2 regions of the Luteibacter sp. NPDC031894 genome follow, and region 1 is predicted to be linked to the other one. Evidence: predicted binding sites of a transcription regulator. Region 1 holds the regulator's gene; the other holds the start of a gene.
What was found. Region 1 encodes FliA, which starts transcription of late flagellar genes. Its sites were predicted from a motif close to TAAAGTTTNNCNNNCNNNGGCCGATAA; they were not measured.
Positions count from the first base shown of each region.

Region 2: the regulator FliA is predicted to act here: its motif matches at 2,698-2,724, upstream of ACQKIE_RS00510 (chemotaxis protein CheW).

Region 1 covers NZ_JBNNMV010000003.1:289,546-294,066, forward strand. The annotation lists gene flhF (flagellar biosynthesis protein FlhF) at 1-751, shown strand, start outside; gene ACQKIE_RS11300 (MinD/ParA family protein) at 796-1,671, shown strand; gene ACQKIE_RS11305 (RNA polymerase sigma factor FliA) at 1,668-2,399, shown strand; gene cheY (chemotaxis response regulator CheY) at 2,431-2,832, shown strand; gene ACQKIE_RS11315 (protein phosphatase CheZ) at 2,842-3,483, shown strand; gene ACQKIE_RS11320 (chemotaxis protein CheA) at 3,491-4,521, shown strand, end outside.
Region 2 covers NZ_JBNNMV010000001.1:100,911-105,431, forward strand. The annotation lists gene ACQKIE_RS00495 (STAS domain-containing protein) at 1-166, shown strand, start outside; gene ACQKIE_RS00500 (response regulator) at 177-539, shown strand; gene ACQKIE_RS00505 (chemotaxis protein CheA) at 579-2,546, shown strand; gene ACQKIE_RS00510 (chemotaxis protein CheW) at 2,775-3,290, shown strand; gene ACQKIE_RS00515 (methyl-accepting chemotaxis protein) at 3,375-4,521, shown strand, end outside.

The DNA.
Region 1 (4,521 bases):
GCCTGGCATGACGCCGGACCAGGCGCGTTACCTGCCGTTGGGCCTGCTCTCGCGCAACATCCGCACGAGCGGCCGCAACTTCGATACGGTCGGCGGCGGCGTCACCGCGCTGGTCGGCACCACAGGCGTGGGCAAGACCACCACGATCGCAAAGCTCGCCGCGCGCGCCGTCCTGCGCCACGGCGCCTCCAACGTCGCGCTGATCAGCGCCGACCAGTACCGCATCGGCGCCGGCGCGCAGCTCGAGCACTACGGCCGCCTGCTGGGCGTGCGCGTGTTCAACGCGAACGACGCGACCAGCCTGCGCAACGTCCTGCTCCAGTTGCGCGGCAAGCACACCGTGCTGGTGGATACGGCCGGGCTGGCCGGCAACGATCCCAAGCTGCAACAGCAGTTCGACACGCTGCGGGCCACCTCGGACGTGCGCGTGTGCCTCGTCCTCGCCGCCAACGCGCAGGCCCAGGCCATTGACAACGCGATCCGCGCCTATGCGCCGCTGGCACCGCAGAGCGCGATCCTCACCAAGCTCGACGAAGCGCCGCTGATCGGCGGCGCTCTCTCGGCCCTCATCCGCCACAACCTGCCGCTCGACCACACGACCGACGGGCAGCGGGTGCCCGAGGACATCGCCACGGCTGACGCGCGCAAGCTGGTCTGCCTCGCGGCACAGCTGCTGAAGCAGCGCAACGAAGAACCCGACGACGCCCTGCTTGCCGAACGCTTCGGCACGGCGACCGCGGCCCTGGCCTGACCGGCCTCCGACACAGACATATCTATACGGCAGTGACTTCCTTCATGAGCACACACGTCGAATCCACCCAGGCCGCCGGTCTCAACTGGCTCGCCGACCGTCGCCCCACACGCAGCATCGCGATCGCGGGCGGCAAGGGCGGCGTGGGCAAGACCACGGTGGCGGTCAATCTCGGCATGGCGCTCGCCATGGGCGGCCGTGACGTCCTCCTCCTCGACGCCGATCTCGCCATGGCGAACATCGACGTCCTGCTCGGCCTGCAGCCGACCCGCCACCTCGGCCACATGCTGGAGGGCGAATGCCGGATCGAGGACCTGATCCTCGAGGCGGCGCACGGGCTGAAGGTGATCCCGGCCACGTCCGGCACGCGGCGCATGGCGCAGTTGCCGAACATCGAACACGCCGCCGTCATCCGCGCCTTCGACGAATACCCCCTGGCGCCCGAGTACCTGATCGTCGACACGGCGGCCGGCATCTCCGACAGCGTGTCGATGTTCGCGGCGGCCTCGGACGAGGTGGTGGTCGTGGTCTGCGATGAACCCGCCTCGCTCACCGACGCCTATGCCCTGATCAAGGTCATGAGCCGCGAGTTCGCGGTCAACCGCTTCCGCATCGTGGCCAACATGGTCCGCCACGCCCAGGAAGGCCGGCAGTTGTTCGAGAAGCTGTCCCGGGTGACCAATCGCTTCCTCGACGTGTCCCTGGATTTCATGGGCATGGTTCCGCACGACGAATACCTGCGCCAGGCCATCCGCCGCCAGGCGGCCGTGGTCGACGCCTGGCCGAGCAGCCGCTCCGCGGTCGGATTCAAGAATTTGGCCAGGTCGGTCGATACATGGGGTGAACCCGAACCCCGGGCACAGGGCCGCATCGGCTTTTTCGCCGAGCGGTCCCACTTGGGAGGAGGGCTGCCACTGTGAGCGTCGCGACCGAATATCTCGAGATCACGCGTATCCCGGCGGATCAACTGGTAAAAACCCACGCGCCGCTGGTGCGCCGTATCGCCTATCACCTGATGGGCAGGCTGCCGCCGAGCGTGGATGCGAACGACCTCATGCAGGCCGGAATGATCGGACTGCTGGAGGCCGCAAGAAATTACTCGCCGACTCGCGCGGCCAGCTTCGAAACCTATGCGGGCATCCGCATACGTGGCGCCATGCTGGACGAACTGCGCAAGACGGATTGGACACCGCGCTCCGTGCACAGGAAGTTGCGCGAGGTCGCGGAGGTGACGAGGCAGATCGAAAACGAGACGGGTGGCGACGCCGAAGACGCGGAAGTGATGAAGCGGCTGGGCATCGACGCCATGGAATACAACCAGATCCTGGCCGACGCGGCGAGCGCGCGGTTGCTGAGCCTCACGGCGCCGGAAGGCGACGAGGGTGCGGCGATCGACGTGGCCGACCCGGATGCCGCCGGTCCGGATGGGTTGTTCGAGAAGGAAGGCCTGCGGGACGCGCTGGCGCAGTCGATCGACGGACTGCCGGAGCGCGAAAAGCTGGTCATGTCGCTGTACTACGATGAAGAACTCAACCTGAAGGAAATCGGTGCGGTGTTGGGCGTGAGCGAATCGCGGGTGTGCCAGATCCACGGCCAGGCCCTCATTCGCCTCCGGGCACGCATGTCGGGTTGGAAAGACAAGCATTGACGAACGCGCGGTAGCAAGGCGGAGAAATAGTTTGGACAAGAACATGAAGATCCTCGTGGTGGACGATTTCTCCACCATGCGACGCATCGTCAGGAACCTCCTGGTGGAACTGGGCTTCACCAACACCCTGATCCAGGAAGCCGAAGACGGTAACGCCGCGCTCGCGATGTTGCGCGCCCAACCGTTCGACCTCGTCGTCACCGACTGGAACATGCCGAACATGACCGGCATCGACCTGTTGCGGGCGATCCGCGCGGACGCGGCGCTGAAGGCGATGCCGGTGCTGATGGTCACGGCCGAGAACAACCGCGACCAGATCATCGCGGCCGCCCAGAGCGGCGTGAACGGCTACGTCGTCAAGCCATTCACCGCGGTCACCCTCAAGGAAAAACTCGACAAGATCTTCGAACGACTCGCCGCGGCCGCGGGCTAAGGAACGACGATGAACACCATGCTTACGACCGGCCACGACGTGGCTCCCGAACTGCGCGAGCTGCTCGACGCCGACGACCCGGCCGCCTTCGAACAGGCGCTCGACCGCCTGCTGCGCACGCGCGAACAGCACCTGTTCCTGGCGCTGGGCCACCTCGCGCGCGACCTGCACGAATCCGCGCGTCGCCTGGCGGCCGACATTTCCCACGATGGCGTGCCGGGGAACATGAGCGACGCGCGCAAGCACCTGCGCGACGTGCTCGAGATGAGCTCGCAGGCCGCGCATCGCACGCTCGACTTCAGCGAAAAGCTGCGCCCGCAGGCCCAGGCGCTCGCCCGCCAGGCCGACGAGGTGCTGGTGCTCGACCAGGCGGATCCCGCCTTCGCCACCAACGCCACGGCCCTCGCCGTGCGTGTGGGCGACTTCGCGCAGAGCTGCGACATCGGCTTCGGCGAAATGGTCGAGGCGCAGTCCTGGCAGGACCTCTCCGGCCAGCGCGTGGCCCAGGTCGAGGCCTTCATGGCCAAGGTCGAGTCGTCGCTGGTGGAACTGGTGCGCCTGACCGGCTCCCTGGCGGGTGGCGCGGCACCGGCCGCGGACAAGGTCAGCCAGGACGAAGTGGATCGCCTCCTCAGCGAATTCGGCTTCTGAGCGCCCTATGAGCGTGGAGCTGGACAACGAGCTGCTCAACGTCTTCCTCATCGAGGCGCGGGAACTGCTCGAGAGCCTGGGCGAACAGCTCGTGGACCTCGAGTCGTCGCCGGGCGACACGGACCTGTTGAACGCGGTGTTCCGTGCGTTCCACACGGTGAAGGGCGGGGCGGGTTTCCTCGGCCTCAATCCGATGGTGGAGCTGTGCCATCGGGCCGAAGACCTCCTCAACGAAGCGCGCAACGGGGCCGTCGTGCTCAATGCGGGCTTCATGGACGCGCTGCTGGAGTCGCTCGACCTCCTCAACGACATGATGCGTGCCGCCGATGGCGGCGTGCCGATCGACGCCGCCCCGCGTTCGCTGCTGGACCGCCTGTTGATCCCGGGCCGCGCCGTATCGGCGCCGCCGGTGGCGTTGGCTGCACCGGTTGTCGCGAGCTCGGCGTCGACCGTGCCGTCGCGTCCGTACGACCCCATCGAAGACGAATTCGAGGCGATGCTCGACGCGGCACGTAGCGACCGCGAGCCCGCGCCCGCCGCGTCGGGGACCATTTCCGACGACGAATTCGAGGCATTGCTCGACTCGCTCTACGGCACGGGCGCCCCCGGCGCCGAGCCGGAGGCGGCGGTGTCCACGCCAGCGCCCGCCGCGGCAGTTCCGGCCGTGTCCGTGGATGGCAACGGCATCAGCGACGACGAATTCGAGGCCCTGCTCGACAGCCTGCACGGTACGGCCGCTCCCGGGTCCGCGAGTGCACCCGTGGCTCCCGCCATGGCGGCCGACCAGCCCGCAAGGCCTTCCACGCCGGCCCCGGCCGCCGCGGCGGAAGCCGCGAAGCCGCAGACCGAGAAGCGCGCCGCCTCCACCGCCGACACCACCGTGCGCGTCGACACGCAGCGCCTGGACGGCCTCGTCGACGCGGCCGGCGAACTTGTATTGGTTCGCAACCGCTTGAGCAACCTCGCGCCGCGTGGCACGAACGATCCGATGGAACGCGCCATCGGCGAGCTCGAGCGCGTGGCCGAAGACCTGCAGAA
Region 2 (4,521 bases), on a different contig from region 1:
GGTCGACACGGCGGCCCTGCAAGTGCTCGCGGCGTTCTCCCGCGACGCCCGTGCGGCCGGCCTTCCGGTCGCCTGGACCGGTGTCAGTGACAGCCTCCGGCGCGGCGTGTCCGTGCTGGGTCTTGATGCTTTGATCGAACTGCCGGCCCACGCCGGCGTGAACTGAAGGTGCTCCGATGGCAAAGATTCTTGCGGTAGACGACTCGGCCTCCATGCGCAGCATGGTGGCCTTCACCCTGCGTGGCGCGGGCCACGACGTGGACGAGGCCGATAACGGCCAGGTTGCGCTGGATACGGCGCGCGGCACCAAGTTCGACCTGGTGCTGGCGGACGTGAACATGCCGGTGATGGACGGCATCTCCATGGTCCGCGAGATGCGCACGATGGCCGGTTACAGCGGCGTGCCCATCCTCATGCTCACGACCGAGTCGAACCCGGAAAAGAAGATGGAAGGCAAGGCGGCCGGTGCCACCGGCTGGCTGGTGAAGCCGTTCGACCCCGACCAGCTGCTGGCCACCGTGGCCCGCGTGCTCGGTTAATCCGCTCCAAGACGTTCCGGTAATCCAGGATCCACCCTCATGTCCAAAGTCGATCTGGCGCAATTCCACAAGGCGTTCCACGAGGAGAGCCTCGACGGCCTCGACGCCATGGAGCAGGCGCTCCTCGCGCTGGATGAGGGTGCGGACGACCCGGAACTGATCAATGTCGTGTTCCGTGCCGCCCACTCGATCAAGGGTGGCGCGGCCACGTTCGGATTCACCGACGTGGCAGCCTTCACCCACGTGGCCGAGAACCTGATGGACGAGGTCCGTAGCGGCCGCCGTCCCATGGAAAAGGCCGTGGTGGAGCTGTTGCTCCGCTCCGGCGACACCGTGCGCGACATGCTCGCGCTGTCGATGGCGGGCAAGCCCGCGGCGACGGCCGAGAGCCAGGCGCTGCTGGCCGAGCTCTCGGCGATGGTATCGGGCGGTAGCGTCGCCGCACCGGCGGCAGCAAAGGTCGCCGCGCCCGTCGAGGCGATCGAGGGCTGGGACATCGCGTTCCGCCCATTCGATTACCTGCTGAAGACCGGCAACGACCCGGCACGCATGTTCCGCGAACTCGGCGCCATGGGTCCGCTGCGCGTCGAGTGCGACGTCAGCAAGCTTCCCGCGCTGGCCGATATGGATGCCTCGTCGTCCTACCTTGGCTGGACGCTCCACCTCGATGCCGGCGGCAAGCGCGCCGCTGTCGAAGGTGTGTTCGACTGGGTCGACGGCGATTGCGACCTCAGCCTGACACCGCGTATCGCCGCGCCGGCGCCGGTTGCTGCCGCTCCGGCGGCGCCGTCCGCGCCGCGTGCCGTGCGTGACGTGGCCGCTAACAGCGAATCCAGTTCCGTCCGCGTCGGCATCGAGAAGATCGACACCCTGATCAACCTCGTGGGTGAACTGGTCATCACGCAGTCGATGCTCAGCCAGTTTCATGACGGCGTCGATGCGTCGCAGCTGGAAATGCTGCGCCATGGCCTCGCCCAGCTGGGCCGCCATACGCGCGAGCTGCAGGAAAGCGTCATGAGCATCCGCATGCTGCCCATCAGCACGGTGTTCAACCGCTTTCCGCGCCTGGTCCGCGATCTGGCGCAGAAGCTCGAGAAGAAAGTGGTGCTCGACCTGCGCGGCGAGACCACCGAGCTCGACAAGACCGTGCTCGAGAAGATTGGCGATCCGCTGGTCCACCTCGTGCGCAACGCCATCGACCATGGCCTGGAAGGCCCCGCGAGGCGTCTCGCCGCAGGCAAGTCCGACACAGGCACCCTGCGCCTGGAAGCCTTCCATCGTGGCGGTTCCATCGTGGTGGAAGTCGCCGACGATGGCGCCGGCCTGAACCGCGACGCCATCGTGGCGAAGGCCGTGCAGCGCGGCATCATCGCCTCCGGTGACGGCATGACCGACGAGGCCGTGGCCGACCTGATCTTCGAAGCCGGGTTCTCCACCGCCGCCGCCACCACCGACCTCTCGGGACGTGGCGTGGGCATGGACGTCGTCCGTCGCAACGTCATGGACCTCGGCGGCACCGTCGGTATCCGCAGCACACAGGGCAGCGGTACGACCTTCACGATCACGCTGCCGCTCACGCTCGCCATCATCGACGGCCTCACCGCCGCGGTGGGCGAGGAGACCTACATCGTCCCGCTGGTTTCCATCGTGGAATCGGTGCAGGTGAAGCCGGACGCCGTGCGCAGCGTGGCGGGCGGCGGCGAGCTATTCCGCTTCCGCGACCACTGGCTGCCGATCGTTCGTCTCTTCGACGTGTTCGGCTGCGATGGCCGTCGCCGGGCGATCGACGAAGGCATTGTCATCGTCGTGGAAGGCGAGGGCACGCGCATCGGTCTTTTCGTCGACGAACTCATCGGCCAGCAGCAGGCGGTGGTGAAGTCGCTGGAAGCCAACTACCGCCGCGTGGCGGGGATTTCCGGCGCGACGATCCTGGCCGATGGCTCCGTGGCGCTCATTGCCGACGTGGCTGGGCTGGTTCGCATGCAGGGCCGCAAGAAGGCTGCCTGAGGCTGCCTGCGAGCCCCTGGTGATGTAGGAGCCGCTATAGCGGCGAGAAGACCTTGCGACATAGCGGCAAGGATGCTCTCGCCGCTATAGCGGCTCCTACACCAGATGACCGCAATACCTCTCCTGGGGCCAGCAGTCACGGATTTCCCCCTCAAGTCCCAACGGCCGCGGCCGATACCCCTTGGGAAGGGGTCCCGAACCGCCGATCCGATCCGCCGTGGGAACGACATGAACGAGCAAGCCAATTCCGCCACCGCCGCGTCCGACGAGGCCGCGCAGTACCTCACCGTCAACCTCGGGAACGAGGAGTACGGCGTCGACATCCTCGCCGTCCGTGAAATCCGTGGCTGGACGCCCGTCACGCGCATTCCGCAGGCTCCGTCCTACGTGCTCGGCGTGCTCAACCTGCGCGGCGCGATCGTTCCCGTGCTGGACCTGCGCCTGCGCTTCGGTCTTGCCCGCGAGGAGTACACCGCCACCACCGTCTGCGTGATCGTGATGGTCGCGGGCCGCCAGTTCGGCGTGGTGGTCGACGCAGTCTCGGACGTGGTCGATGTCGTGCCGGGCGCCGTGCGCCCCGTGCCGGACATGGGCACCACCGTCGACACCGAATACCTGAAGGGCCTGACCTCGGTCGGCGAGCGCATGGTGCTGCTCCTCGATGTGGATCGCCTGCTCCAGCCCCAGGATGCGCAGATGCTCGAGGCCGCGCTGGCCTCGTCGGATGTGAAAGCCGTCGCCTGAGCGTATGAACACCGGGAGGCCATCCAGGCTTGCCCACCGTGATGCCTGGTTTGCCCTTGCCGCACCTTGCCGATTGGAACCGCAATGAAGAAGTTCAAGTTCAAAATGCCTGCCATGACCATCCGCGGACGCCTCTACGGCGTGCTCGGCCTGCTCACGCTCATGCTGATCGGCGGCGCGATCGTCGGCCTCGGCGCCATGCACTTCCAGAACGAAGGCATGCGCCAGATCTACGAGGAAGAGCTGGCACCGTCGGAGATGCTTGCGCGCATCAACACCAATTCGCTCATGTCGTTCGTGGTCATGGGCGAGGCCGCGGCCAAGGTCGGCAAGCCGGACCAGGTGAAGCAGAAGGTCGCGGAGTTCCAGAAGTACCAGACCGAGATGAACGCGGTGAAGCAGCAGTTCAGCAAGGTCCCGATGTCGCCCGACATCAAGAAGTACTACGACAAGTGGCAGTCCACCAACGCCGACTACGACCAGAGCAAGAGCGACATGCTCGACGCGCTGAACCAGGGTGACGAGGGCGCCAGCGACGTGCTCGAGCTGCAGGTGCGTCCGCTGATGATGGACCGCCAGAGCCAGTTGCAGAAGCTCATGGAGGGCAAGCGCCTCGAGGCGCAAGCGATCTTCGCGAAGGAGTCCGCGCAGTACGCGACGATCCGTATGCTGAGCATCGTTGCGCTGGCGTTGGGCCTCGGCATCAGCCTGCTCATCGCGGTGCTCGTCATCCGTTCGATCATCCGCACGCTGTCGCAGACGGTTTCCGTCGCCCACCTCATCGCCGAGGGCAAGCTCGGCCATGACGTGAAGGTGACCCGCAACGACGAACTGGGCCAGCTGCAGGCGGCTTTCCGCGCGATGGACGAGCGCCTGAGCGCGATCGTCTCCGAAGTTCGCCACGGTGCCGGTTCCGTCAGCACCGCCGCGCAGCAGATCTCGCGCGGCAACGACGACCTGTCGCAGCGTACGCAGGAACAGGCGTCGAGCCTCGAGGAAACGGCGTCGTCGATGGAGGAAATGACCTCCACGGTGAAGCAGAACGCCGAGAATGCCAGCCACGCGAACCAGCTCGCTCGCGGCGCGCGCGAGCAGGCCGAGAAGGGCGGCGACGTGGTCGCTCAGACGGTCGTCGCCATGCGCGAGATCAATTCGTCGAGCAAGAAGATTTCCGACATCGTCAGCCTCATCGACGAGATCGCGTTCCAGACCAACCTGCTGGCGCTCAATG